Regions from separate parts of the Streptomyces sp. NPDC025833 genome, predicted to be linked through region 1. Evidence: riboswitches for the same ligand, from Rfam matches in the RefSeq annotation. Region 1 holds a riboswitch; each other region holds the start of a gene.
The links. A riboswitch is a leader RNA that binds a small molecule or an ion and turns the genes downstream of it on or off. The one in region 1 is predicted to bind glycine.
Positions count from the first base shown of each region.

Region 2: linked by a shared signal. The riboswitch ahead of ACZ4K2_RS21630 (alpha/beta hydrolase) and the one ahead of gcvT (glycine cleavage system aminomethyltransferase GcvT) in region 1 are both predicted to bind glycine.
Region 3: linked by a shared signal. The riboswitch ahead of ACZ4K2_RS35530 (PLP-dependent aminotransferase family protein) and the one ahead of gcvT (glycine cleavage system aminomethyltransferase GcvT) in region 1 are both predicted to bind glycine.

Region 1 covers NZ_JBVHNF010000003.1:132,873-142,482, reverse strand. The annotation lists gene ACZ4K2_RS05735 (ABC transporter ATP-binding protein) at 1-787, opposite strand, end outside; gene ACZ4K2_RS05730 (ABC transporter permease) at 784-1,791, opposite strand; gene ACZ4K2_RS05725 (ABC transporter substrate-binding protein) at 1,864-3,612, opposite strand; gene ACZ4K2_RS05720 (ABC transporter permease) at 3,668-4,666, opposite strand; gene ACZ4K2_RS05715 (enhanced serine sensitivity protein SseB C-terminal domain-containing protein) at 5,069-5,848, opposite strand; gene ACZ4K2_RS05710 (enhanced serine sensitivity protein SseB) at 6,018-6,809, opposite strand; gene ACZ4K2_RS05705 (AAA family ATPase) at 6,876-7,544, opposite strand; glycine riboswitch at 7,724-7,821, shown strand; glycine riboswitch at 7,822-7,935, shown strand; gene gcvT (glycine cleavage system aminomethyltransferase GcvT) at 7,979-9,097, shown strand; gene gcvH (glycine cleavage system protein GcvH) at 9,230-9,607, shown strand.
Region 2 covers NZ_JBVHNF010000011.1:299,588-309,197, forward strand. The annotation lists gene ACZ4K2_RS21620 (dipeptide ABC transporter ATP-binding protein) at 1-2,060, shown strand, start outside; gene ACZ4K2_RS21625 (ABC transporter family substrate-binding protein) at 2,140-3,828, shown strand; partial or broken gene ACZ4K2_RS21630 (alpha/beta hydrolase) at 3,862-4,005, opposite strand; glycine riboswitch at 4,422-4,507, opposite strand; glycine riboswitch at 4,513-4,606, opposite strand; partial or broken gene ACZ4K2_RS21635 (transposase family protein) at 5,051-5,315, shown strand; gene ACZ4K2_RS21640 (M4 family metallopeptidase) at 5,749-7,449, shown strand; partial or broken gene ACZ4K2_RS21645 (helix-turn-helix domain-containing protein) at 7,614-7,814, shown strand; gene ACZ4K2_RS21650 (MBL fold metallo-hydrolase) at 8,152-9,093, opposite strand; partial or broken gene ACZ4K2_RS21655 (cupin domain-containing protein) at 9,187-9,400, shown strand; partial or broken gene ACZ4K2_RS21660 (FAD-dependent oxidoreductase) at 9,489-9,610, opposite strand, start outside.
Region 3 covers NZ_JBVHNF010000033.1:18,198-27,807, reverse strand. The annotation lists gene ACZ4K2_RS35545 (COG4705 family protein) at 1-103, opposite strand, end outside; gene ACZ4K2_RS35540 (ATP-binding protein) at 155-436, opposite strand; partial or broken gene ACZ4K2_RS35535 (histidine kinase dimerization/phospho-acceptor domain-containing protein) at 616-873, opposite strand; gene ACZ4K2_RS35530 (PLP-dependent aminotransferase family protein) at 1,365-2,459, opposite strand; glycine riboswitch at 2,738-2,823, opposite strand; glycine riboswitch at 2,829-2,922, opposite strand; gene ACZ4K2_RS35525 (PepSY domain-containing protein) at 3,220-3,462, opposite strand; gene ACZ4K2_RS35520 (hypothetical protein) at 3,360-3,635, opposite strand; gene ACZ4K2_RS35515 (vanadium-dependent haloperoxidase) at 4,507-5,769, opposite strand; gene ACZ4K2_RS35510 (putative leader peptide) at 5,825-5,899, opposite strand; gene ACZ4K2_RS35505 (cytochrome P450) at 6,309-7,478, opposite strand; partial or broken gene ACZ4K2_RS35500 (SDR family NAD(P)-dependent oxidoreductase) at 8,323-9,610, shown strand, end outside.

The DNA of each region.
Region 1 (9,610 bases):
CCGCGCCGCGCTCCACGCACCGGCCGCCGTACATCACGAGGACGTCGTCGGCGATCTCGGCGACCACGCCGAGGTCGTGCGTGATCATGATGACCGCGGAGCCGAACTCCTTCTGGAGGTCCCGGATCAGGTCGAGGATCTGCGCCTGGACCGTCACGTCGAGGGCGGTGGTCGGCTCGTCCGCGATGAGCAGCTCGGGGTTGTTCACCAGCGCCATGGCGATCATGGCGCGCTGGCGCATACCGCCGGAGAACTCGTGCGGGTAGCTGTCGACGCGCTTGGCGGGCTCGGGGATGCCGACCCGGTCGAGCATCTCGACGGCGCGGGCGCGCGCGACCTTCTTGCCGACCTTGTGGTGCACCCGGTACGCCTCGACGATCTGGTCGCCGACCTTGTAGTAGGGGTGCATCGCGGACAGCGGGTCCTGGAAGATCATCGCCATCTCGCGGCCGCGGAGCTTGCGCACCTCGTCCGGGGCGGCGGAGACCAGTTCCTTGCCGTCCAGCCAGATCTCGCCGGACATCCGCACGTTCTTGCCGCGCGTGCCGAGCCGGTGCAGGCCCATGATGGCCTGCGAGGTCACCGACTTGCCGGAGCCGGACTCGCCCACGATCGCGAGGGTGCTGCCCTTCTCCAGCGAGAAGCTGAGCCCGTCGACGGACTTGACCACGCCGTCGTCGGTCGGGAAGTGCACCTTGAGGTCGCGGACCTCCAGGAAGGCTTCGGGTGCCGGGCGGCCGGTGGTGGGCTCGCCCACCGCGGCGCCGGTCTTGGACAGTTCGGTCACGAGAGCCTCACCCGCGGGTCGGCGGCGGCGTAGAGCACGTCCACCACGAGATTTGCGAAGACGACGAAAGAGGCGGCGAGCAGGGTCACGCCGAGGATCTTCGGCAGGTCGTTGTCCGTGATGCCCTGCACCGCGTACTGGCCGATGCCGGGCAGCGAGAACACCGACTCCGTGATCACGGCACCGCCGAGCAGCAGACCGATGTCCATGCCGAACACCGTGATGATCGGGGTGAGGGCGGCGCGCAGTCCGTGCCGGGTGATGACGGTGCCCTCACGCAGGCCCTTGGCGCGTGCCGTGCGGATGAAGTCCTCGTTCATCGTCTCCAGCATTCCCGAGCGGGTGAGCCGGGCGTAGATGGCGGAGTACAGCAGGGCGAGCGAACACCAGGCCGGGATGAGGGTGTTGGCCCACTGCGACGGGTTCTCCGTGAACGGCACGTAGTCGCTGCCGAAGATCGGCCACTTGTACCGGAAGAGCAGGATCGCCAGGTTGCCGGTGAAGAACATGGGCAGCGAGACGCCGGTGAGCGCGACGCCCATGAAGGCGCGGTCGACGACCGAGCGCGGCTTCAGCGCGGAGATGACACCGGCGACCACACCCGAGACCAGCCACAGCACGGCCGCGCCGGCGGCCAGCGAGAGGGTGATCGGGAGCCGGGAGGTCAGCTCGGGCCAGACGGCCTGGTGGTTCTTGAAGGAGTAGCCGAAGCAGGGTGCATCGCAGTGCACCGTGGTGGGGCCGAGGTCGTAGGTGGAGCCGGCCACGATCCCCTTGATGAAGTGCCAGTACTGGACGTAGACAGGCTGGTCCAGCCCGAGGTTGTGCTTGACAGCGGCGATGTCCGCCTTGGACGGGCTCTTGCCGATGTACTGCTGCGCCAGCTGGTCCGCTGTCTGGCCGGCAAGCCGCGGCAGCAGGAAGAAGATGGCGAAGGTGACCGCGGAGACGACCAGCAGCAGGATCACTGCCGCGAACGTCCGGCGGAGGATGTACGAGATCACGGGGACCGGCGCTGGTGTCCGCGGGCCGTGAAGCCCGCGGACACCAATGCCTTCACCTGCCTTCCGGGGCTGCTACTTCGACGCGACGCCGATGTTGAGGTAGTCGTACTGACCGCTGAAGGCCGCCGTGGAAACCAGGTTGGTGTAGGTCGTCGGGCGGCCCAGCAGGACCTTGAAGTAGGTCAGCGGGACCAGGACGGCGTCGTCCATGGTCTTCTTGTCGATCTGGGTGTACAGGTTGTTGCGCGCGTCGGCGTCCTGCGTGCCGATCGCCTTGCCCAGCAGTCCGTTGACGGTCTTGTCGTTGTACTGCGACAGGTTGGTGTTACCGGACTGGCTGATCGCCTTGCCGTTCAGGATCTGCTGCAGGAAGCCGTAGCCGGAGGGCCAGTCGGCACCCCACTGCATCATCTCCAGGCCGATGTTCTGCTTCTTGGTGAACGACGGCACGCCCGCGTAGTCGGTGAAGTACTTGCCGGACGGGTACTGCTTGAGGCTGGCGTTGATGCCGACCTTCTTGAGCGAGTTGATGATCGCGGTGGCCGCGTCGATCTCCTGCGGACGGTCCGAGCGGGCCGAGATGTTCGTCGAGATCGACGACTTGCCGCAGGCCTTCAGCTGCTCCTTGGCCTTGGCGACGTCGCCCTTGTTGTCCGTCGTGGCGTAGACGTCGGACTTCGCGTAGCCCGGGATGTCGGGCGGCAGGACGGTGGAGGCGATGTCACCGCGGATCGGGCCGCCCTCGGCGGTCTGCACCGAGACCTTGTCGATGGCGTACTGCACGGCCTTGCGGCACTCGACCTTGTCGAACGGCGCCACCGTGGTGTTGATCGCCATGTAGACGAGACGGCCACCGTAGGTGTTGTCCGTGTTCGCCTTCTTGGCGTTGTCGGTGAGCACCTGCGCCTGCGTGGACGCCTGGACACCCGTACCGGCCAGGTCGATGGCCTTGCCGGCCATGACGTCCTGGTCGATGGTCTCCGGGTTGACCTTCAGCTTGACGACGATCTTGTCCGGCAGCTGCTTGCGCAGCGGGTCGGTCTTCGCGTCCCAGTTCTCGTTGCGCACGAGCACGGCCTGCTTGCCGTCCTCGTAGCTCTGGAACTTGTACGAGCCCGAGGACACGATGTGCTTGACGTAGTCGACGCCCTTGTCCTTGGCCTGGGGCACCGGGGCCGTCTGCGGGGCGGCGACCAGGTAGTCGAACTCCTGGAAGGCCTGCTTCAGGTGGAAGACGATCGTGCTGTCGTCCGGCGTCTGGATGGAGGACAGGCCCTTGGCACTCTTGTCCTTGTAGGGGCCCTTGTACTTGTCGCCGTCGGCCATGAACTGCTGGAAGTAGTTCGGGCCGAGGGAGAGCACGTCACGCGCGAAGTTGGAGCGCTCGACGGCGTACTTGACGTCCTTCGAGGTGATCGGCGTGCCGTCCTCGTACTTCAGGCCCGTACGCAGCTTGTACGTCCAGGTCTTGCCGCCGTCGCTCGGGACGCCCTTGCTCGCCGCGAGGTCCGGGACGAGGGTGTTGCCCTTCTCGCCCGCGCCGGGCTGGAAGGTCATCAGCGGGCGGGCCCACAGCCGGCTGAGGTTGTACATGTAGGCGTAGTACGTGTTGCCCGGGTCGAACGAGTCCGGGACGTCGGACAGCTCGTACGTGACCGTGCCGCCCTTCTTGTCGGACGCGTTGACGACGTCCTTGGTCGCGGCATTGGCCCCCGCCGACTTGCCGTTCTCGTTCTTGTTGTCATCGGCCTTGCTACAACCTGCAACAAACAGGCTGGCGGTGCCGATGGCCGCGATCGCGGCCAGCGCTGACCTTCGCATGATGGGCGCTTTCCCCTCCATTGTCGGAAACTTTTCGGGCTCTCCGCGGCCGGCGTCAGCGGCTGCGCGGGTCGAGAGCATCGCGGAGACCGTCGCCGAGCAGGTTGAACGCGAGGACGGTGAGGAAGATGGCGAGGCCAGGCACGATCATGAACTGCGGGTCGACCTGGTAGTAGGTGACCGCTTCACGGAGCATGCCGCCCCAGGACGCCTGTGGGGGCTGGATGCCGACGCCGAGGAAGCTCAGCGACGCCTCGAAGAGGATGTTCGTCGGGATGAGCAGCGTCGAGTAGACGATGATCGGGCCCACCAGGTTGGGCATCAGCTCCCGGAACAGGATGTAGGGAGCCTTGGCACCCATGCCGCGCGACGCGTCCACGAACTCGCGCTCGCGCAGGGCGAGGGTCTGGCCGCGCACGATCCGGCCCAGGTACGGCCAGTTGAAGAAGCCGATGACGAAGATCAGCACGCTCAGGTGGAGGGGCAGGCCCTCCAGGCCGAAGGCGCCGCCCTGGAGGGTGGCGGAGATGGAGATGGCGAACAGCAGGAGGGGGAAGGCGAGGAACGTGTCCATCAGCCGGCTGATGATCGAGTCGACCCGTCCGCCGTAGTAGCCGGCCACGACACCCATGATCGCGCCGATCACGTTCGACAGGATCGTGGCGCCGAAGGCCACCACCAGCGACACCCAGGAGCCCTCCAGGACACGGGTGGCGATGTCCCGGCCGAACTTCGGGTCGACGCCGAGCGGGTGGTCCGCGCTCATGCCGCCCCAGCTCCCCTTGGGGAGCGAGGTGTCCGGGGTGATCAGGTCCTGGTTGAAGGCGTTGGGGTCGAGTCCGAAGATCGACTGGATGGGGCGCGAGAGGACGGCGAGGAGGATCAGCAGGATCACGATGACGCCGCCGGCGACGGCGACCTTGTCCTTCTTGAACCGGGCCCAGGCGATCTGGCCCAGGGAACGACCCTCGATCTGCCCCTTACCGGCACCCTGCAGCACAGCCTCCGGCTGTGCCTCGGCTGCCGCCCCGGTGGTCTCGATCGGTGCGGTCACGGTGAGCGACCCCTCTCGCCGGTGGTGACCGGCCTGCGCCTGCCGCGGATTGCGGCTTTGTCGACTTGCCATCGATCACGAGGTCTCGGCCTCGTGTCTGAACCGCGAGTCTTCAGCGTGGTTGTGATCACCCGCCAGATGTGACGGCGAAAGTATGCGCAACCGTGATGCAGTCCGGGGGATTCCGTTATCCGAACAGTGGGTAACGCCTCCCGGACGTGGTCCAGTTGGGACAGAACGGCGATTTTGCGCGGTTCGGGACGTTCAGGCGATGTCTACGCGCGCAGAAGAACGCCTATGCCGCAAATTCTGCCCCGCGCCCCAGGCGAAGGCCGCGCGGCCGAGTTGTCCGCCGGCGTCGGCGCCCCCGCCGTCCGGGGAGGCGCCGCGCGGTCCGGCCGCTCAGTAGCCGCCGTGCGCCGGCGGGTAGCCGTAGCCGCCGGCCGGGGCGTGCGGCGGGGCCGGCGCCTGGAGCTGCGGCGCGGCGGCGTGCGCCTCGCGGTCGTAGAAGGGACGCGCGCGGGCCCGCATCCACATCACCACCGGGTCGTGACCGTCGGTCATCGCCACCGTGGACACCGGCAGGCCGTCCGGGACCGCGCCGACGGAGCTCTGCATCATCCCGCGGACCGAGTCGACCGCGGCGGGCGAGGTGTCGTACACGTCCAGGCCGATGGCGAGGTACGGCGCCCCGAGCGCGGGCTGCACCCAGGCGCGGCGCAGCGAGCGGAGCGCGGGGGTGCGGTGCGCGTTCTGCGCGAGCAGGGCGTAGAACTGCGGGATCTCGATGCCGGGTTCGGACAGGCGCAGCGGGCCGGCCGGCTGGCGCTCCAGTCCGGCGGCGATGCGGCGCAGGTCCAGCCAGGGCACGCCGACGCCGCCGCCCGGGGCGTGCGGGTTGAGCCAGAGGCCGTAGTGGTCGGGGTAGAGGGTGCGGGCCACGTCCAGGCCGTCGACCACCTCGTAGGAGCGGTTCCAGCCACTGGCCGACAGCTCCTGGGCGGAGGTCACGCAGGGGGCGTAGTGGAAGCCGTCCACCTCCATGTCCCCGTACTGGGCGTCCCGGGAGCCGGCCTGACCGTGCCACAGGAGCATCCAGATCTGGCCGGCGGACGGGGTGGCGAGGGCGCGCAGCAGGGCCTCGTACGCGTCGTAGCGTCCGGGCGTGACCTGGCGCACCATGTGCTCGACGCTGCCGCTGTGGCTCGCGCTCACCTGTCGTACCGGCCCTTCTGGGAGTCGTCCCGCGTTGGGGAACAGCTTAAGCGTCCGGCACGCCCGGGCCCCGTGCCCGTTCGCCGGTGCGGGTGCCCGTACCTCGCCGCGCGGTCGCGCGCCCCCCGCGGGCGGCTCAGTGACCGTGCTGGTAGAACGGGCGGACGTGCTGTTTCAGCCAGCCGGCGACCGGATCGTCGGTCACGTCCAGCAGGACCAGGTTGACCGGCCAATTGACCGGGACTTTGCCCAGGGCCCGGCCCAGTGCCTGGAGGGGCAGGGCGCGCAGGTCGCCCTCCCACTGGGAGAGTTCCACGCCGACGAACATCACCGGGTCGGCCGTCTCGACGGCCGCGAGGCAGCGGCGCGCGGTGAGGACCACGCCGGTGTCGGCGAACTCGGCGGAGGCCGCGGCGAGGAAGTCGACCGGGTCGTCCTGCCAGTCGGGCTCGAAGAGGCGGACCCGGCCGCCGGTGCCCGGGCCGTCGAGCGGGGTGCGGCCGGCGCGGCACAGCTCGGCCACGGCCTGCGGCGGCAGGGGCATGCCGACCACGCCGTCGGGGTTGAGGGCGAGGCCGACCTGCGGGGGCAGGCCGCGGGCGAACTCCACCGCCGGGGCGACGGTGTACGACATGTGGGGCCCGGCCGCCAGCCGGAGCTGCTCCTCGGAGCTGAACACCGGGACGTACGCCTGGCCTTCGGCCTCCAGCGTCGGCAGGTCGAGCTGGCCGCTGTCCGGGCCGCCGCCGGAGGGCAGCGGGATCCACAGGAGGCTGCGGCCGAGGACCTCGACGATCCGGCCGCCCGCCGTGGGGATGCCGAGGGAGGCCGACAGCACCTCCTCCAGTTCGTTGCCGGGCCAACCGCCGTGCGGGTGGGGGTGCGCCTGTGCCGGGAAGTCCGCGGGAATGTCCGCCGGGAAGTCCATCTGCCTACCGCCTGCTGGGAACCACTGTCGGGAGCCTGAAGGCTATCGGGTGGCGGTGACAGTCCCTCATCCCGTGAAGCCCACGCGGACGAGGACGTCCGCCGCGTCCCGGTCCAGCAGCACCGCCGCGCCGCAGCCGGCGGGGAGTTCGCCCCTCTCCACCGCGCCCAGCAGGCGGGCGGTGGCCCGGCGGTGGCGGCGGAAGGCGTAGCGGGAGACGCCCCGGCCGCGTTCGCGCTGGCCCTCCCGGGCCCGGCCGGGGGTGACGTCGAGGAGCAGCAGGTGCAGGGTGGCGCCGCGCCGCCGGGCCTCGCGGCCCAGCCAGGCGCGCACCCAGGGCTGGGTGCCGCAGTCGTGCACGACGACGCCCTCACCGGTGCGCAGGGCCCGGCGGAGCCCGGCGTAGTGGGCGAGGCGGACCAGCGGGCGGTACAGCGCGTACGGGAGCCGGCGCGGCATGCGGGCGTCCCAGCGGTCGCGGGTGTCCTGGGAGTCGACGCGGTGGCCGGCGACCGCGCGGTGCATCAGGGTGGACTTGCCGCTGCCGGGCAGGCCGGTGACGACCACCAGGTCGCGGGGGCCGAAGAGCAGGGCGTGCGGGCTGCGGCCGGCGCGGTCGCGCAGGTCGCGGACGACCGGCGCGGGACGGTCCGCGGAGCGCTCGCGGGCCGGGACGGAGGGCTGCTCCGGCACCGCGAGACCGGCGCCGGCGGCGTAGGCCGATGTCCTGTTCACCGTGATCGTCCTCCCCAGTGGGCACGGTCATGACCCGTACCCGTCGCGTGTAAAGAGAAGGTAATGCGCAACGGTCGGCGGTTCATGCGCGTAGTGCCACAGGTCGGTTACAGATGCGGACCCTGACGGGCCGGGGCGCGGCGTGCAATGATGTGCCCGCCAACTGCATACCGGCCGTTCGAATCCGCGCGGGAGAGTTCCCAGCAGTCCTCGCTGGGGCGCCGAAGGAGCAAGTCCCTCCCTTGAATCTCTCAGGCACCGTTACCGCGTGGGCGAGGCACATCTGAAAAGCGGGCCGCCGTGACGGCGGCTCCACCCAAGGTGCAAGCCGTGACCACCCCGCGGGGCGGTCGAGGCGAACCTCTCAGGTTCCGATGACAGATGGGGAGGAACTTTCCTCGCCCCATCCCTGTGCCCTGGGAGACGACCGACCGATGAGCAGTACCGAACTCCGCCACACCGCGCTGGACGCGCTGCACCGCTCGCTCGGTGCGACGATGACCGACTTCGCCGGCTGGGACATGCCCCTGCGCTACGGCTCCGAGCGCGACGAGCACGTCGCCGTGCGCACCCGGGCCGGGCTCTTCGACCTGTCCCACATGGGCGAGATCGCCGTCACCGGCGCCGGGGCCGCCGCCCTGCTGAACTTCGCCCTGGTCGGCGACATCGCCTCCGTCGGCGTCGGCCGCGCCCGCTACACCATGATCTGCCAGGCCGACGGCGGCATCCTGGACGACCTGATCGTCTACCGGCTGGCCGAGACCGAGTACCTGGTCGTGGCCAACGCCTCCAACGCCCAGGTGGTCCTGGACGCGCTGACCGAGCGCGCCGCCGGCTTCGACGCCGAGGTCCGCGACGACCGGGACGCCTACGCGCTGATCGCGGTCCAGGGCCCGGAGTCCCCCGGCATCCTGAAGTCGCTCACCGACGCCGACCTGGACGGCCTGAAGTACTACGCCGGCCTGCCCGGCACCGTCGCCGGTGTCCCCGCGCTGATCGCCCGGACCGGCTACACCGGCGAGGACGGCTTCGAGCTGTTCGTGAAGCCGGAGCACGCCGTGGAGCTGTGGCAGGCGCTGACCGCGGCGGGCGAGGGCGCCGGCCTGGTGCCGTGCGGCCTGTCCTGCCGGGACACGCTGCGCCTGGAGGCGGGCATGCCGCTGTACGGGCACGAGCTGACCACCTCCCTGACCCCGTTCGACGCCGGTCTGGGCCGTGTGGTGAAGTTCGAGAAGGAGGGCGACTTCGTCGGGCGCGAGGCGCTCGCGGAGGCCGCCGAGCGGGCCGCCTCCAAGCCCCCGCGCAAGCTCGTCGGCCTGGTCGCCGAGGGCCGCCGGGTGCCGCGCGCCGGGTACGCCGTCGTCGCCGGCGGCGAGGTGGTCGGCGAGGTCACCTCCGGCGCCCCCTCCCCCACCCTGGGCAAGCCGATCGCGATCGCCTACGTGGACGCGGAGCACGCGGCGCCGGGCACCGCGGGTGTCGGCGTGGACATCCGGGGAAGCCACGAGCCGTACGAGGTCGTGGCGCTGCCCTTCTACAAGCGTCAGAAGTAGCGACCGGGCGCGGTCGCGGGCGGGGCCCGGTCCCGTGGCCGGCGCGTGACCCTGCGCACACTCACCCGCCCACCAGCGGTTTCCTCACTCCCCCGTCATCAGCACTCCCGCGCGTACAGGAGAATTCAGGCCATGAGCAACCCCCAGCAGCTGCGTTTCAGCAAGGAGCACGAGTGGCTGTCGGACGCCGAGGACGGCGTCTCGACGGTCGGCATCACGGAGCACGCCGCCAACGCGCTCGGTGACGTCGTCTTCGTCCAGCTCCCCGAGGCCGGCTCCACGGTGACCGCGGGCGACACCTGCGGCGAGCTGGAGTCCACGAAGTCGGTCTCCGACCTGTACTCGCCGGTCAGCGGTGAGATCACGGAGGTCAACGAGGACGTCGTCAACGACCCCTCGCTGGTGAACTCGGCCCCCTTCGAGGGCGGCTGGCTGTTCAAGGTACGCGTCTCGGAGGAGCCGGCCGAGCTGCTCTCCGCCGACGAGTACACCGCCTTCACCGCCGGCTGAGGA
Region 2 (9,610 bases), on a different contig from region 1:
TGCGGGACCTGAACGTCTCCTTCCCCTCCGAGGCCGGTCCGGTACGAGCCGTACGGGACGTCAGCTTCGACGTCCACCGCGGGCGCACGCTGGGCATCGTGGGCGAGTCCGGATCGGGCAAGTCCGCGACGGCGATGGGCATCATGGGACTGTTGCCCGGGTCCGCGAACGTGTCGGGCCGAGTGCTGCTGGGCGGCCGTGACCTGGTCGGGCTCGACGACCGACGGCTGTCCGCCGTACGCGGCAACGACATCGGCATGGTCTTCCAGGATCCGCTGTCCGCGCTGACCCCCATCTTCTCCGTCGGCCGTCAGCTGTCCGACGCTCTGCGCGTCCATCAGAAGCTCACGAAGCAGGCCGCGTGGACCCGCGCGGTCGAACTCCTGGACCTGGTTGGCATCCCGGACCCACGGCGCAACGCGCGGTCGTTCCCGCACGAGTTCTCCGGCGGCATGCGCCAACGCGTGGTCATCGCCCTGGCGATGGCGAACTCGCCGTCGGTCATCGTCGCCGACGAGCCGACCACCGCCCTCGACGTGACGGTGCAGGCACAGATCCTCGGCGTCCTACGAACGGCCCAGGCCGAGACCGGTGCGGCCTTGGTGCTGATCACCCACGATCTGGGGGTGGTCGCCGGATACGCCGACGACGTCGCCGTGATGTACGCGGGCCGGATCGTGGAACAGGCGAGCGCCCGGGAGCTGTTCGCGCGGCCGACCATGCCGTACACCATCGGACTCCTTGGGGCGGTCCCCCGGCCGGAGGCGCGGGCGGGCCGCCCGCTGGTGCCGATCGCGGGTGAACCACCGTCACTGATAGAGCTCCCGGCAGGATGCTCCTTCGCAAACCGCTGTCCCGCGGCTGTCGGGTCCTGCCGCACGCACGAACCGGAGCTGACCACGGTCCCCGGGCACGGGCAGGTGGCCTGCCTGCGCGCCGACGAGTTGGCCGAAGGCACATGGGCGGCCGACAGGCTCTACCCGCAGGCGGCGGAGGCCGAAGGGCAGGCCGAGCCCGGCCCGGACGCCGATGCCGACGCCGACGCCGACGCCGACGCCGACGCCGAGACGGTGCTGCGGGTCACCGGCCTGACCAAGACGTTCCCGCTCACCAAGGGAGCCCTCCTCAGACGCCGGGTCGGGACGCTGCACGCGGTCAGCGACGTCAGCTTCGAACTGCGAGCCGGCGAGACCCTCGGTCTGGTCGGCGAGTCCGGAAGCGGAAAGACCACCACCCTGCTGGAGATCATGCGGCTCGGGCGACCAGAGCACGGTCTGATCGACATCGCGGGCACGGACGTCGCCGCCCCGGCCTTCGCCGAGCAGAGGCGGAGACTACGGCGCGCCGTGCAGATCGTCATGCAGGACCCCATGGGATCGCTCGACCCGCGCCTGCCCGTCTTCCAGCTCCTCGCCGAACCGCTCCAGGCGGTGGGCGCGGATCGGGCGGCGATCCGGACCCGGGTGGGCGAACTCCTCGCCCTGGTAGGGCTGGACGCCTCGGTGGCGGACCGCTTCCCGGCGGCCCTCTCCGGCGGTCAGCGTCAACGCGTGGGCATCGCACGGGCGTTGGCGACCGAGCCGCGGATCGTGATCCTGGACGAACCGGTGTCCGCCCTCGACGTGTCCGTCCAGGCCGGCGTCATCAACCTGCTCGCCCGGCTGCAGCGCGAACTGGGCCTGGCGTACCTGATCGTGGCGCACGACCTCGCGGTGATGCGCCATGTGTCCGACCGGATTGCGGTCATGTACCTGGGGCACATCGTGGAGATCGGTGACACCGAGGAACTCTTCGCGGACGCCCGGCACCCTTACACACAGGCCCTGCTGTCCGCGATCCCGGTACCCGATCCGCAACTGGAGCGCGCCCGCGAGCACATCGTGCTGGAGGGCGAGCAGCCCAGTGCGTCGCGCCTGCCGCAGGGGTGTGTCTTCGTCGACCGGTGTCCGCTGCACCGGTTGCTCGACGACGGACTGCGGCAGCGGTGCCGTACCGAGCGTCCGGCCCTGCACCCCACGGGGTCCGGCTCCGGCCACCGCTCCGCCTGTCACGCCCGCTGACCGCCCTCGCGACCTCTGTTCCGCAGCGCCGCCGCGCCGTGCGGCGTCCCACCCCCACGAAGAAATGGATCCACTCGCCATGCGACCGAGAACCGCCCCGGCCTCCGTACTCACCCTGGCCCTCGCCCTGACGGCCACCGCCTGCAGTTCCTCCGGTGCCGACGCGCCGGACGCCGGAGGGTCGGCCAAGGGCGCGACCCCCGCCGTGGCGTCGGCGAAGGTCGACTACAACCCCCAGCCCTACGACAACATCAAGGACGGAGGGACCTATACCACGCCCGGGACCTTCGACGACCAGGGCAACCCGTTCAACGCCAATGCCACCCTCACCGCCACCCGGGTGTGGTTCTGGTACAACCCCGATGTCATCACCTACTCCCCCACCGGCGACGTGCAGTACAACCCGGACTACCTCAGCGACGTCAAGGTCAGTGTCACCGGCGGCAACCAGCGAGTCGTCCTCACCCTCAATCCCAAGGCCGCCTACAACGACGGCACCCCGATCGACTGGCGGGCGGTCAAGGCCACCTGGCAGGCCAACAACGGCTCCGACAAGGATTACAACGCGAGCAACACCGAGGGGTACCGGAGCATCACCTCGGTCACCCGCGGTGCCGACGACAAGCAGGCCGTCATCGACTTCAAGGGCGTGGACCCCTGGTGGTCCAGCCTGTTCACCACGCTGCTGAACCCCAAGGCCGCGACGGTTGCCAACTTCAACGACGCCTACGTGAAGAAGGCCCACCCCGAATGGGGCGCCGGTCCGTACACCGTCGGCACCTTCGACACCAAGAGCGGCAACCTCACCTTCGTCCGGAACCCGAAATGGTGGGGGAAGAAGGGCAAGCTCGACAAGCGGATCTACGTCAACCTGGACTCGTCCGCGGCGACCAACGCGTTCAAGAACGGCCAGGTCGACTACGCCACCACGGGCAGCGCGGAGGGCCTGAAGCAGGTCAGCGGCGTCACCGGCACGGAAATCCGCCGCGGCGGCAGCCCGTTCGAGTACTCGCTGTACGTGAACTCGAAGTCCGCCGCCCTTCGGGACGTGCGGGTACGCAAGGCGCTGTTGCAGAGCGTCGACCGGACACAGATCGCCAAGATTCAGTTCCAGGGACTTGACTACTCCGAGCCGCTTCCCGGTTCGGCGCTCCTCTACAGCTTCCAGAAGGGGTACGAGGACAACGTCTCGTCGGTGATCAAGTACGCGCCAGGCGACGCCAGGAAGACCCTGGAGTCCGCCGGCTGGAAGGCCGGCAAGGACGGCATCCGCGAGAAGGCCGGCACCAGGCTCACCGTCCGCTACACCCTGCTCGGCGACGACCCGCTGGACAAGGCCACGGCCAACGCATTCGCCGCGATGCTGAAGCCGGTCGGCATCGGCGTCGACATCAAGAAGGCCGACGAGGCGGACTTCTCCAAGATCCTCAGCGATCGCGACTTCGACCTCTTCCTGTCCGGCAACCGTTCCACGGACCCCTTCGGCGCGCGCTACCTCTACCAGTTCTACGGCACCGACAGCGACTCCAACCTGACCGGTACCGGCACCCCGGAGCTGGACAAGCAGATCCACGCCGCCTCCGAGATATCCGACCCCGCCAAGCAGATCGCCCGCGCCAACGCCATCGAACGTGAGGAACTGGCGCAGTACGCCTTCCTGCCCCTCTTCAGCGGTCCGTCCGTCTACGGCGTCAAGAAAGGGCTGGCCAACGTCGGCGCCACGATATTCGGCACGCCGCTGCCGGAGACCGTCGGCTGGCAGAAGTAGCTCACGAGCGTGGCGGCCGCCCGGCGCGTCCGGTCACGCTGCGCTCGTGTCGTAGCCGGCCAGGAAGGGGCGCACCAGGGCGAGCAGGGCCTCCGGCCGGTGCAGCGGGATGATGTGGCCGCAGTCGTCGATGACGTGTCCGATGAGATTGTCGGTGACGGGCCCGAGTCGGCGTTCGCGGGAATGCGCTGCGCCGAACAGCTTTCCGGCCCGTTCGGCGGCGAGTCGTGCGTCGTCCTCGCTCTCCACGGCGGCCGACAACTCGGGATCCGTGTCAGCGGGAAAGGACAAGAACAACGGGAACATCTGGGACATGGGCGCTCCTTGCGAACGGGGCTGCACGCGACGTGAGAGCAGGCTGAGAGCGGCGTGATCAGCGCATCCACGCCGTTGCCGGTGTCCGGGCCGTTGCGCCGGGACTCACCGACGGCAGGTCGGCGGCGTGAGTGCCCGCAGCTGATGCCGCGGCGCCCCGGGGCCCGCGTCCGGTGGCGGGAGAGAGCGGACACGCCAGGGTGTGAGGAACGGGTGAGTCATCGAGGCTCCTGGAGGGTGGAGCACGCGCGGGCGCGTGCGGCCAGATGGCCCTCCCCCTCTGTCATGAGCCTGAGAGCTTCACCGCGTAGAAGGAAGCGGCTTGCACCGTGGGCGAGACGCGTGGGGCGTCTGCTTTCCAGAGTCCGCCTCCGCTATGCGGTAGGGGTGCCTGAGAGTTTCCGGGGAGGATTTGCTCCTTCGACGCCGTCCCCGAAGGGACGGGCTCTCCCGCGCAGGATCGATGGCGGCGTGTTCGGTTGTGGTGCTCCTCGGGCACGAGAACTTACGGGCGGAGCAACAGGCCGTCAAGTGCTGCCACCGGCCCGACAACGGGCCGACACCTAATCCCACTTGATGCCGAGCATGTCGGCGAGAAATCCGGCTCCACGAGGTGGGTGGTGCTATGGCTTTTCAGGGTGAGCTCGCACAAATCACGCGACGCGGCGGCAGGCGCGCTGTGGGAAAAGCAGCGACAGCCGAAAACCTCGGTAAGACGACGGCATAAAGAGAACAGGCATAGAGAAGAATCTCTCCGCTCCTTCCCGCGGTCTGAGTGCCGCCAGGCCGTTCGACGTTGATCGGAGCAGGCGGGACGAAACGGAACGCAAGGTGATCACCAGCATGTGCACGGGCATGCGTGCCCAGGCGTGCGGAAGAGCCTTCGGCGAGGAAGGCTCGCCGCCGAGCATGCCCCGATGTCCGGGCCGTCCGTGAACACCGCGTCACTGCCGCTCTTGCGCAAGGCCGGCGTCACCTGCTGAGCCGACAAGGGCCACGGACGCGCCGGGAGTACGGTCCGCATCCCGTAGTGGGGTCGGCAGGGGACGCTTTCCGCAGGGCGAAAGGCCGTCAACCGGCCCCACGCGCAGATCCGAGCCCTGGTCGAGCAGGCCGTCGCCACCCTCAAGTCCTGGCGACTCCTCCACAAGATCCGTTGCTCGGCCAACCGCGAAAAACGCGCAAGCACACCAAGCCTCTGGTGGAGACGGATTTCTTGGTCGAAAACCCATCTACCAGGGGCTTTACCTGCCTGTCACCCAACTGAGCTGAGCAGCGGCCAAGTTGAAGGGCTGACTGGCCGCAAGGGAAGCATCATAAACTGCCACCTTTGCGCAAGCGTTGCCATACCATTGCGGCAATCTTTCATGCGCAGACTGGCCGATTATTGGACCCTTTTAGGGATGTTCGCCGCCTTTACTTCTGTGAAATTTTCCTTTTGTTCCAATCGCCGCAAAGGCAAGCTATTTCTATCGGCCGAATGCCTGTCGGGTACCTGACAGGCCACCTTTCGGGCTGTCACTGTTCTGGTCACTCACCCACATGACGGAACCCCGTCAAGGGCCGAACCGGGCTACTCATCAGTGGCCCGCAAAGGAGTCGTCTGTGAGCAGCAAGTCCGTCCTTGGTGGCATAGCCTTCACCGCCGCCCTCGTCGTCGCCGCGCAGACCAGCGTCGCCCTCGCGGCCGACGGAACCCCCGTCACCCACAAACCGCTCTCCGTCGTCCGGCTGACGCCGGCTCAGGAGGTTGCGCTCGGCAAGAGCCAGGCCGCCCCCGTGGCCGAGAAGCTAGGCCTCGGATCCAATGAGCGGCTGCAGGTCGTCGCTGTGACTGCCGACTCCGACGGCGTCCACCACCTGCGCTACCACCGCACGTACAAGGGCCTGCCCGTCATCGGTGGCGACCTGGTCGCCCACGAGAGCGCCGGCGGCGTGATCCGCTCCGTCCAGCACGGCATCGGCGCGATCGACCTCGCCGGCATCAAGCCGAAGGTGTCCGCGGACAAGGCGCGCGCACAGGCCCTCGCCGCCGCTCGCACGTGGACCGCCCAAGGACGCTACGCCGCCAAGGGTCTTGCCAAGGACGCCACCGCGGCCAAGCCCGAGCTGGTCGTCTACGCCGCGTCCGGCTCCCCGCGCCTGGGCTGGCGGACCGCCGTCGACGGCACCCAGACCGACGGCACCCCCAGCCACCGCCTGGTCGTCACCGACGCCCACACCGGTACGGTCCTGTTCCAGACGGAGACCATCGCCTCCTTCGCCCCGACCGGGTACACCACGACGGACGGGAAGACCGCAAAGGCCAAGCCCACCGCTGCGGCCACCGGCACCGGTACCGGCTACTACGTCGGCTCGGTCCCGCTCACCACTTCAGTCTCCGGCACCACCTACACCCTGAAGGACCCGAGCCGGGGCGGTATCTACACCAACGACCTGGGCAACAAGACCAGCGGCAGCGGCACCACCTACACCGACACCGACAACGCCTGGGGCGACGGCGCCCTGTCCAACCGCCAGACGGTGGGGGTCGACGCGCAGTTCGGCGGAGCGACGACCTGGGACTTCTACAAGGACACCTTCAACCGCAACGGCATCAAGAACGACGGCAAGGGCCAGCTGAGCAAGGTCCACTACGGCAACGGCTACAACAACGCCTACTGGAGCGACTCGACCTTCAGCATCACCTACGGCGACGGCACCAGCAACGCCAAGCCGTTCACCGCGCTCGACGTGGCCGGCCACGAGTTCAGCCACGGCGTCACCAGCGCCACCGCCGGCCTGAACTACTCCGGCGAGTCCGGCGGCCTGAACGAGGCCACTTCCGACATCCTCGGCACGGCCGTCGAGTGGAAGGGCAACCTGTCCACCGACAAGCCCGACTACCTGATCGGCGAAGAGCTGAACCTTCGCGGCAACGGCAGCCCACTGCGCTACCAGGACAAGCCCTCCAAGGACGGCAGCTCGGCTGACTACTGGTCGTCCTCGGTGAAGAACCTCGACGTGCACTACTCGTCGGGCGTCGCCAACCACTTCTTCTACTTGCTGTCCGAGGGCAGCGGTGCGAAGACGATCAACGGAGTGTCCTACAACTCCCCGACATACGACGGCTCCACGGTCACCGGCATCGGCCGGGACAAGGCGATCGCGATCTGGTACCGCGCGCTGACCACGTACTTCACGTCCACCACCGACTACGCGGGCGCCCGCACCGGCACCCTCAACGCGGCCAAGGACCTGTACGGCAGCGGCTCCGCCGAGTACAACGCGGTCGCGGCGGCCTGGTCTGCGGTCAACGTCAAGTGACCCGGGTGTAAATCACGGAATGTGTGCTGAAGCCGGCGTGGGGAGCGGCCCGGCACACAGGCCCGATCCGGTCAGCCAGACCGGATCGGGCGTGGGCGGCTGCTCCGCGGAGGCCGGGAGCCTTCTGTGTGCCCACAGGCTGGCGAGGAGCATCAGCTGGCCCCGAGGGACACTCGATCATGGAGGTGTCCCGCCGGCTGCGGATCACTGCGGACACGGTCCGCACCTGGCGGCGTCGCTTCATCGAGCGGGGACTGGACGGCTTGTGCGACTGGCGGGCGTTCGCCCTGGCCCCGCACCGGACACAGACGTTCAAGCTGTCCACCGACCCGCTGTTCATCGACAAGGTCCGCGACGTCGTCGGTCGGCAGGTGGGGTCCGTGTTCGAGGCGTGGCCAGGCGGCCCAGGGGAGCGGGTTGTGTGGTCATCGCTCCCCCGGACCTGGTGCCCCGACCGTGGCGTGGCGGCGAGCAAGGTACGCGACTCTGCTCGCCGGACGCGGTGTGAGGGCCAGCCATGACGGGCGCAACGGTGACATGGCACAGCCGCCCCGCCTCTTCCAGGGTGGTTCCGTGCCGGATGCCGATGCACCCGGCTCAGCCGTGGACTCCCGGGCTGACGCAGGTGGCGACGGTCGCGCCGTCCGCCTGGGCGTCGAGGGTTTCGGAGGCGGTGGGGCGGTGGGCGGGTGAGGCCACGGCTCATTCGAAGGCGGACGCACTCTTCTTCCGGCCCATCGTCGCCCATGGGCCGAGTGCGAACCTGTCACTGTCCCGTCGTACTTCCAGGGCACTCGCGCCACCGAAGTGCGCGGGAACGAGCAACTCCCGTTCATCAGCCGCCCTCCCCAGAATCCGACGGCGACTGGTCACCGCTTGTTCCGGGGCCAGGCAGGCGTTGCTGTTGCAGCAGGGCTCAAGGATCTGCACCGGGCTGTGCAGCAGATCTCCGACGAAGACGGCCCGGTCGCTGCCGGAAGCGAGCCGCAGTACGGATGAGCCGGGAGTGTGACCGGGTGCGGACTCCAGGGTGAGGTGTTCGTCGATCCGGTGGAGGCCGTCCCACAGCACGGCCTGTCCGGCCTGGTGGATGGGCGCGATGCTGTCTTCGTATATGAGGCGGTCGACCTCCCGCGCGCCGTTCCCGTACGCGTTATCCGGACCGTAGTGGAAGTCGTCGGCGGCCGGAATGAGGTATTGGGCGTTGGGGAACGCCGGTACCCACTGCCCGTCCTCGTCGACGGTGTTCCAGCCGACGTGATCGACGTGGAGATGGGTGTTGACGACGACGTCGACATCCTGCGGGCGGACGCCGGCCCTAGCCAAGAGGCCGAGGAGATCACTTCGGGAGTGGTGGAACGGCCCCATGCCCGGTCGCTCGCGCCCGTTCCCCGCTCCGGTGTCGATGAGAACGGTCCGGCCCGCGCTGCGCAGCACCCAGCTCTGCAGAGCAAGCACCACCAAGTCGCTGTCCGGCTCCCAGTGGTCCGGTACCAGCCAGTCCCGGTTGTCCTTCCACACATCGGCGGCAACTCCCGGGAACATGCCGGAGGCAGGCAGGAACGGTCCGTGCCACTCAACAACCCGGATGACCTCGACGTCCCCCAGCACCATGCTCTGCGCACTCTCATTCTCGTTCGTCACACGATCGACCTTAAGGAAGGTCGAACGATCGTCTCAATATGCATCCAGCTCAAGAAAATACGAATGCGGCTCATCTTTCATACGACAGTCTGGATGGATGTGGTGATCGATGCGCTCTCTCTGCCGTGCACCTCGGGCACCCGTGGTCCCACCGGCTGCGGATAAGCGGGAGCTGGTGCGCGCGACTGGACCCGTACGACGGCGCGGGCTTCTGCGTCCTCCTCAAGGGCCACCGCTGGCTACCGCCCGACGGCAGCGCCCCCCCCTACCTCTTGGCGTGGGTGACGCGGTGCCGCTGCCCCATGGCAAGGCCTGTGATCGCCGATTCCCCGGCCGCAGGGGCCCTGAGGACCGGACGGATCAGCCGGTGGGGATCAGGGAGTCGCGGTGGCGCCGCGGCGCACCTTGGACCAGGCCCCGTCTGCGCCGATGACCAGGTCGGCTTCGATGGTGGTGCCGTCAGTGAAGTGCAGGTGCCGGGGGCCGGACGGGGGGGCCGTCGACCGCGGCCAGCGTG
Region 3 (9,610 bases), on a different contig from region 1:
TGCACAGGATCTTGATCACCCAGAACCAGATGGTGACCTCGGGAACCTTGTTCGGCATCAGCCGCCCGCTGTGGCGTGTGCGGGGTTCGCCTGTCGTTGTCATGCGGTGCAGGTTGACCCGGTCGACCTGCACACAACCTGACCACGCGATCGTCTACGGTGCGGGGAAGGTCACTTCGACGCGTCCGTGACCATCCGCGATCGCACGGACCGCCACTCCTGCGGACGCGGCGAGACGCCGCACCACGGCCAGCCCCAACCCGTGCCCGTCGCCGCTGGTCACGCCCGCATCGAAGACCCGGTCGACCTCCGCCGGATGGAATCCCGGACCATCGTCGAGGACATCGACCACGACGTCCTGGGGCTGGATGCGCGCCGTGACCCGAACATGCGAGCTCGCATGGCGCAGGCCGTTCTCCAGCAGGGGTGACAACACGGCCACGACGAGTTCGCCCGCCACGGCGACGGCGACGCCGGTCGGGATGGCAGCTCGATGGAGCGGCCGGCTATCGTCTGTCGTGCCGCCGTCCTGAGATCGCAGCGGGCGCCGTCACCGGTCCGTGTCCGGGCGGCACTCAGAATCGTCGTGATGGCAGTGTTCAAGCGGTCGACCTCCCTCAGAACGGACTCGGGCGCGAGGTCATGACCGGAGAGCTGCGCCAGCTGTGCCTCGCCCCGCAGGACCGTCAGGGGCGTCCGCAACTCGTGGGCGATCTCATCGGTGAGGCGGCGCTCGTCAGCGAGCGCGTTGTCTATGCGGCCGAGCAGGCGATCGAGAGTCCGACCGAGCTCTCCGAATTCGTCGCGAGGAACGCCGAGGTCGAATCGGCGCCCGGGTTCGTGATCCCCCCAGTCGTCGGCAAGAGCGGCCATCTCGTGAACCACCCGCAACGCACGACCCACCACGAGGTACGCGACGACGCCGGCGAGCAGGATCGTGATGCCACCCAGGACGAGCGACATGGCCAGGCTGCGCCGCTCTGACGTCGCGTACGGCGTCAGTTCCACCCGCACGACCGCCGCGACCCGGTGGCCTTCGAGGCGGATCGGCTGGGCGTACAGCAGGTACCTGCCGACCGTGGTGGTCTTGGGCTGCCCGGCGTCCGCAAGCGCCTTAACGCGACCAAGAAGGCTCCCGGGGACGATCCCGTCAACGAGGTGCCCATCGGCATACACCCACGAGACCGTGTCCAGGGCTTCGTTGCCGCTCTCGATCAGCACGACGTGGCCGCGGCGCACGGTTACGTTCGCCGCCACCGCCTCGGCACGCGTACGCGCCACAGTGTTCGCGTCGGCGTCGGTCACCCGGCTCAGCAAGACGTGCGAGACCATCACCAGCACTCCAGCCTCGTTGCTTGACGCGGTCAGTCCCTGCGTCGGGGCCTTGGTGCCCCCGGGCCTGGTTCTCTGGTGGTACGAGCGAGGACGTGGGCGACTGCCTCGTTCACGGTGCGAAGTTCTGTGTCGTCGCGGCACAGCGTCGGTAGGTGGGAGACGTCGAGGCTCAGCGTCAGGTGTGCCGCGGGCGTGTCGGTGGTGGAGGGGGCCGTGATCCGCCGTGGGGCGACGCCGAGTTCGTCGAGGGCTTGTGCGGCGTCCGGGCGGTTCGCGTACCCGCCGGGCAGTGACATCAGCAGGTGGTCGGTCTCGGTGGTGCCGGTCAGGACGCGTACTCCTGCTTCGGCGATGTCGTCGGCGAGGAGGCGGGCGGCGAGGAGGCGGGCGGCGCGCAGGCTGCGTGTCTGGTGGTCCCGGAACTGTGGTGAGGCCGCGTGGCGGAAGGCCGCGGCCCGTTCGGCCGTGCCCCAGCACGGGCTGTCGGCCTGTTGGCCGGGGAAGGCGGCTGTGTCGAGGGTTCGCGCGATGGCGGGGTCATCGGTGAGCACGACGCCGCCGACATGAGGATGTGTGGTGGTGGTGGCGATGTGGGCGTAGGGCAGGGGGCCGGCGTGGAGTCCGGCCGCGACCGGTCCGGCGACGTTCGCCATGTCCACCAGCAGCAGTGCGCCGACCGCGTCGGCGGCCCGACGCAGTCCCGCGTAGTCGACGTGCCGTGGGTACTCCGGGCGGCCCGCGATGATGAGCCGGGGGCGTCGGCTCTCGGCGATCCGGCGCACGTGCTCGGTGCAGGCGGGGGAGTGGCAGCCGTGCAGGGGGTAACGGATGAGGTCGTAGCGGTCCGCCGGGCCGTCCGGATGCGCCTGGGGTGTCGAGGTGGGGTCGGGGTCCGGCCATGGATGCGGCACGAGCACGGTGTCGCCCTGCCGGAGGAGCGCGGACATCACCAGTGTGTTGGCCTCGGGACCGGGGCGGCAGAGCACGCGGGCATGCGCTGCGCCGAACAGCTTTCCGGCCCGTTCGGCGGCGAGTCGTGCGTCGTCCTCGCTCTCCACGGCGGCCGACAACTCGGGATCCGTGTCACCGGAGAAGGACGGGAACGACGGGAACGTCTGGGACATGGGCGCTCCTTGCGAACGGGGCTGCACGCGACGTGAGAGCAGGCTGGGAGCGGCGTGATCAGCGCATCCACGCCGTTGCCGGTGTCCGGGCCGTTGCGCCGGGACTCACCGACGGCAGGTCGGCGGCGTGAGTGCGCGCGGCTGATGCCGCGGCGCCCCGGGGCCCGCGTCCGGTGGCGGGAGAGAGCGGACACGCCAGGGTGCGAGGAACGGGTGAGTCGTCGAGGCTCCTGGAGGGTGGAGCACGCGCGGGCGCGTGCGGCCAGATGGCCCTCCCCCTCTGTCATGAGCCTGAGAGCTTCACCGCGTAGAAGGAAGCGGCTTGCACCGTGGGCGAGACGCGTGGGGCGTCTGCTTTCCAGAGTCCGCCTCCGCTGTGCGGTAGGGGTGCCTGAGAGTTTCCGGGGAGGATTTGCTCCTTCGGCGCCGTCCCCGAAGGGACGGGCTCTCCCGCGCAGGATCGATGGCGGCGTGTTCGGTTGTGGTGATCCTCGGGCACGAGAACTTACGGGCGGAGCAACAGGCCGTCAAGTGCTGCCACAGGGCCGACAACGGGCTGACACCTAATCTCACTTGATGCCGAGCATGCCCGGCGGGAATTCTTCCGTGTCCGGTCCCACATGTCCGTGAACATGTGGATCGCGTGCAGGCGCTCACTCGCGAATCCACGCCGCCCCATGCACACCGGATTACGTCGATCGGCCGGGCGGCACTCCGGTGTCGGGAGGAGCGGAGAAGGTTCCGTGCGATGTCTGTTTTCCTATGCCGTCGGGGCGTTGCTCAGCACCTTGCCGGTGGTGGCGTCGACGATGACGTCCCGCACGCCGGTGTCGGTCGAGGTCGCCTTGGCGGTGACACGTATCCGGTAGGCGAGGACCGGTGTCTTGCCCGCCAGGGCGCTCACGACCAGCTCGGCCTGGCCGGCCTTGCCCGCGGCCGCGTCGGCCGCCGCGGCCCTGGCGTCGGCGGCGGACTTCTTCGGTGTGGTGCTGGCGAGGGAGATCGCGCGGGGGTCGCTCGGGTCACGCCCAGGTACTGGTCGCGGGCGTCCAGGTGAACGATCAGATCGGCGCCCAGCACCGCGAGGCCGTCGTGCGTGCGCTGGAACCGGACGTGCTTCTTGCCGTTGGCGTCCTGAAGGGCGTCCGTGGCCGTCAGCACGTCGTCCTCGGTCACGCCGGTTGCCGTCGCATGGGCGTGCGCGGCGGCGGCTATGACGGCGGGGGAAGCCTGGCGCGATGCGAGGGGGCCGGCGGCCCGCGCGGGCCGGCCGGGGGCGGCGGAAGCCGAACCGAGTGCGCTCGCACCCACAAAGCTTGTCGCAACCATGACAACCGCCTCGGAAGTGCGTATGGATGCTCCACGCATGGGGAACTCCTCAGGGGGAGGGGGGAGACTGCCTCTTGTGGACAGCAGCGGTGACGCAGAGGATCTTGCGTCGTCGCTGGGGCACTCTCTCCTCAGCACCCTCCCGGGAGCTATCCGTAGGCGCGCTTCTAGGTATCCCTATTTAATGAGCGCCGGCCGCCGCCCAGTCGGGGCCTCGACGGCGGTCCACTCCTGTCGGGCGCTGCCCTTCCGCGCCGGGACTTCAGCGTCAGCTGGTCCGGCCGTTCGCGTCGAAACGCTGGAGCAGGCGCGGAAGTCGCGCCGCCCATGCGGGAGTTGAAGCAGGAAGTCCAACAAGGACGTTGGTGTGGGCCGCCTGGCGGATGGCGGTGTCCTCGCGCGTTGGGCGTGCCGAGGGTGTGTTCTCGCGGGCTGATGCTCTGGCGGGCGCGGCGCCGGGCTGCCTCGTCGAGGCACACGGCCCGGTCGTCCAAGTAACGGCCGGCGCGGACTGTCCGGGCAAGCCCCCGGGTGAGGCTGGTGAGCGTGGCCGTCGCCATGCGCAGCGCGAACCGTGCGGTACCCGGCGGCCGCGGCCGCCAGGTACCCGGAGGCGACCAGGTGGGCCGGAGTGGTGAAGCCAGTTGCACGGTGACTCCGGGTTCACCCCCTGGCCGGCAGCCGCCAAGCAGTCGCCGGGTGCACGCTCAGGCATCGTTCACCCGGCGCCGAAAAGGCGTTCCGCGGTGCGCAGTGCGTGTTCCGCCACCCGCTTGCCCAGGGCGAGACCGGCCACGTCGGCCGAGCGGGTGTGGATGCCGGAGTAGACACGGGCGTCCTCGTTCTCCTGGGACAGCTGACTCCAGGCCGTGTACCTGCGCGTCACTCCGGGGGCGGTGGGGCTGGTCAGTTCGAACGGTGCGGTGTGCGGCCCGGTGAGCGCCGTGAGGACCGTTTCCGCCGCGCCCGCGTAGGTGTTGTGGCCGCTGGGATAGTCGGGATGGGCCGGGGTGACGTGCAGCGGTGTCCAATCGGGGTCCGGGTCGATCGTGCCGGTGCGGATGGCCGTGACGGGACGCCAGCGCAGATACGCGTACTTGGTGTCGGAGGTGGCGATCTGCGTGTCCACCAGGGCGACGTGGAACAGCGCGACCAGCGCGGCGCGTGCGGGGACGGAGCGTGGCGACCGGGCCAGGGCGACCCGCAACGGCTCGGTGTACAGCGTCAGCGAGGAGCCGAACCAGAAGACGGCGGTCTCCGTCTGCAACGCCGTGCGTACGGTGCTGTCCACCGCCCCGTAGGCCCGTACCTCGGCCAGGTCGGCACGGTAGCGCGCGGAGTCCAGGGCGGGCGGCGCGGGCAGCCGGTACTGGTCGGGACCGTCGAGCAGGAAGGGCCTCGCGATCCGGTTGCCGTACTGCGCGGCCGGGGCGTGACCCGGCGGCGTCGGCTGCCACACACCGGGGGCCGCCGGCGGGACGGTGAACGGCTCGTTCACCGAGACCGGGTCCAGACCGTCGCCCTCACGGGAGGCGAGGGCCAGCCGGGCATGGCGCGCGCCGGTCGCCACGCCCTTGGACTTGGCCGGCCCATCCGGAACGCGGTCGAGCGTGCTGCGCAACGCGGCGTCCAGATCCTGGGTGCGGGAGGGGACCAGGGCCACCAAGACGTCGTGCACGGCGGATGCCAGGGCCACGTCCTGGAAGTGGTTCCGGTCGACGCCGGGCGGCACCCTGCGGGTGGCTCGGGTCGCCGCGAGCCAACTGATGGCCCAAGTGCGGTTGTTGGTGATCTGAGTGGGGGCGCCGGCGGCCGCGATGGTGGCGGCCGTCGTGTCGTACCAGTCGAGTGCCACGGACGGGCTCGACGTCCGTTCGTCCGCCCCGGCAGCCGTGGCGGACGGGACGGTGACGGAGGCGGCCAGCAGTGCGGCCGAGCCCAGCGCCTTCAGGGCGGAGCGGCGGGTGGTGAGCGGGTTCACAGGTACTCCCTCGCGGACGTGCGGCAACTGCTTCTGACCGGGGCACAGGTGCGGGTCAGCTACACAGCGCGGCGGCGACACGCAGCAGATCGACGGCGCGTCGCCGGGTGAACCGCAGGGTAATCCGCATGCCGGGGACGCTATCCAGAGCGAAATGGTCGGTCAACAGGGCGAGGTGGTCCGCCTGGCACCGCAACGCAGGCTTTGTGGTTCCGCCATACGCCCGTCATCTCAGACCGAGTCTTGTGTGGTGAGGCGGATCAGTCGCTTGTGGCAGCACAGGGTGGCGGCGGGGCACGGAAAGCCCACGTGGTTGCGGGGATCGCGCTGGTAGGGCTCGATGACCCAGCGACGGCTCCCTGAGCGCTTGCTGGACATGGGGTCCCCCTCCTGTGCTGGGATCGGGTGATTCGCCGAGGCTGTCCACCGGCCGGTGACCAGGGCGTTCCGGCCACCGCGACACGGCCGGCGGCCGTGTCGCGGTGTGAGCGCGTCGATCACTCCGAAGTCGGAACAGGGCCGGCGTCAAAGACCGCGGATCACCAGGTGACCGGCAACGCCTGCAGGCCGCGGAAGACCAGTTCCGGCACGTAGGTGAGCTCGGACTCGTCAACGGCGAGGCGTAGTCCCGGATACCGTTTCACCAGGGACCCGATCGCCACCCGCATCTCCCGGCGGGCCAGTACCGCGCCGAGGCAGAAGTGCGGTCCGTGCCCGAACGCGAGGTGCGCTGCCGGTCCTTCGCGCGTGATGTCGAAGCGGCCGGGATCCGGGTACACACCGGGGTCGCGGTTGGCCGCGACGATGACCGGCAGCACCGGTTCACCCGCTCCCAGTTCGACGCCCTCCAGTTCTACGGGCTCGGTCGTGACCCGGACCTCGGCCGAGGTGAAAAGCCTGCTGTAGCGCAGTAGTTCGTCGACCGCCGGGCCGATCAGGTCCGGTGACGACCGCAGCAGCGCGAGTTGCTCCGGGTGGCGCAGCAGGGTCAGCAACGAGTTGCCCAGCTGGTTGACGGTCGTCTCGTGGCCGGCGATCAGCAGGCCCTCCAGGTTGGCCAGCAGTTCGGGTTCGGTGAGGTGGTCGCCCTCGTCGTTGGCGGCGACCATCGCCGAGATCAACCCGTTGTCCGGCCGCGCCCGCTTCTGACGCACCAGGTCGGCGAGCCAGTCCTGCATCTCGCCCTGTGCGGCCCGCAGTTCGTCCGGAGTGATGTCCGTCACGAACAGCCGCCTGGTCCACCGGCGGATGGCTCCCGCCTCGGAGTAGGGCACGCCGAGCAGCTCGCAGATGACCATCAACGGCAGTGGAGCGCAGAGACCTGCCACAAGATCCGCGGTTGGATCGAGGGAGTCGAGCAAGGAGTCCACGACGGACCGCACGCGTGGTTCGAGCTGCTCGACCATGCGGGGGCTGAACGCCTGCGACATGAGCTTGCGCAGGCGGGCGTGGCGCTCGCCGTCCAGGCTGGTGACCAGTAACGGGTCGGCGGCGACGGAGAGTTTCAGCGGGCTGCCCGGGAGTGTGGCCGCCTCCCGGCTGAACCGGCTGTCGCTCAGGACCTGGCGCACCGCCTTGTAGGAGAGGGCGAGCCAGACGTCTGCCGTACCCATCGTCGCGAGGACGACCGGAGCCTGCGCGAGCAGAGCCTCGGCTTCGGGTTCGTTGTCGAGGTGGTGTGGTGTGGTGAAGGGGAACGTGGCTTGCACCGGTGCCTCCTGTGTGAATGTCACCGGGGCCGGGCAGCGGGTGCCGGGCGCGAACGGCCGGGACCGATGCACGGACCGGTGACGGCTGGGTCTTGTGCCGCCGGGGCGGTGGCGCCTCGCGATCGTCTCGCAGTCGATGGGGTCGAACGGTTCGGCCGGGCTGTCGGCGGCGCCGCTGGCCGGTTCGCTCGATCCGGGTGGTGATCGCCGTGCGCAGATTATCCCGGGTGGCCGGATGACGGTCGAGGACGTTTTTCCGCGCGATTATGAGGGGGATTTTAGGGGTTGTCACCGGCAGCGTCGACGGTGCATATGAACCCGGCTCGGTCGCGGCGGTGCGGGCGTGGACGAACTTCCGTGACCGTACCCGCGAATTCACCGGCGGAGACGCCGACAGATGCGCCGGCGGGCACCGCGACGGGCCGTCCGAAAGAAACGGCGCGTTTCACGGAGGCATGGGACGTATTTCGCCACGATGCCTTTGTCATGCAGGCATATGACGTTGTGATGTGCTTCGTTTGAGACAGCCTTGGCCTGGCCTATGGCGACGGCGTGATGGTGCTGCCATGCTCGTCTGCGCGGCGGGGCGATCATCGCCTCGGCCCCTACGCTCAGCTCACCAGTGCATCTTCCTCGAAGATCGCCAACGCTGTCGCTTTCGAGGACCGCTCCACCGATCCAGCCGCCCGAAGCGCGGTCGAGTCCGGGTTCGGATACGACCGCGTCGCCGGGCTGCCCGCGCGCTCGACGATCCGGCCGCTCGCGCGGCCGGAGCCGCACCATCGGGACTGCTACGGAAACACCCCGCCTTCCTTTATTCCCCGGCTCACGAGGTGTCGATGTGATGCGCTTCCCCTTGGAATCGGACGCTGATCGTGTCGCCGTCATCGGAATGGCGGGCAGGTTGCCGAAAGCCCCCGATCCGGAGGCATTCTGGCGACTGCTGTGCGACGGGACCGACGCGATCACCGCGCCGCCCGCGGGCCGGCAGGGCGTCAGGCACGGCGGCTACCTGGACCGGGTGGACGGCTTCGACGCGGCGTTCTTCGGTGTGTCCCCCCGTGAGGCCGCCGGCATGGACCCGCAGCAGCGGCTCATGCTCGAACTCGCCTGGGAGGCCCTGGAGGACGCCCGGATCGTGCCGAGCACGCTGACGGACGGTCCGACAGGGGTGTTCGTCGGCTCCATGTGGGAGGACTACACGTCCCTGGCCTACCCCGGTCACATCACGCCCCACACGCTGACCGGCACCAGCCGGGGCGTCATCGCCAACCGCGTCTCGCACTTCCTCGGTGTGCGCGGACCGAGCATGACGGTCGACACGGCCCAGTCGTCCGCGCTGGTCGCGGTGCACCTGGCGGTCGAGAGTCTGCGCCGCGGCGAGTCGGCGCTCGCCCTGGCCGGCGGGGTGAACCTCAACCTGACCGCCGCCCGCGAGGAGGGAGCGGCGGAGTTCGGCGGCCTGTCCGCGGACGACCGCTGCTTCACCTTCGACGCCCGGGCCAACGGGTTCGTCCGCGGCGAGGGCGGCGCCTTCCTCGTCCTGAAACCGCTGGACCGGGCCCTGGCCGACGGGGACCGCGTCTACGGTGTCATCCGGGGCAGCGCGGTCAACAACGACGGTGCCACACGGAGCCTGACCGTGCCCAGCGCGCAGGCCCAGGAACAGGTCGTCCGCGAGGCACTGGCCCGCGCGGGCGTGCGGCCCGCGGATGTGCAGTACGTGGAGCTGCACGGCACCGGCACCGCTGTCGGCGACCCGGTCGAGGCCGCCGCCCTCGCGGCGGCCTACCGCGACCCGGCCGAGTCAGGCGACGCCGAGCGCGACGCCGACAGCGCCCTGCGGGTCGGATCCGCCAAGACGAACGTCGGCCACCTGGAAGGCGCCGCGGGCATCGTCGGTCTGCTCAAGACCGTCCTCAGCATCCACCACCGCGCACTGCCGCCGAGCCTGAACTACGAAACCCCCAACCCCGGCATCCCCCTCGACGCACTGGCGCTGCGGGTCCAGACCGCCCTGACCCCCTGGCCGCGGCCGGATGCCCCCCTGCTCGCGGGCGTGTCGTCGTTCGGCATGGGCGGCACCAACGCGCACGTCATCGTCGAGCAGGCGCCCGACGCAACCGCGCCGC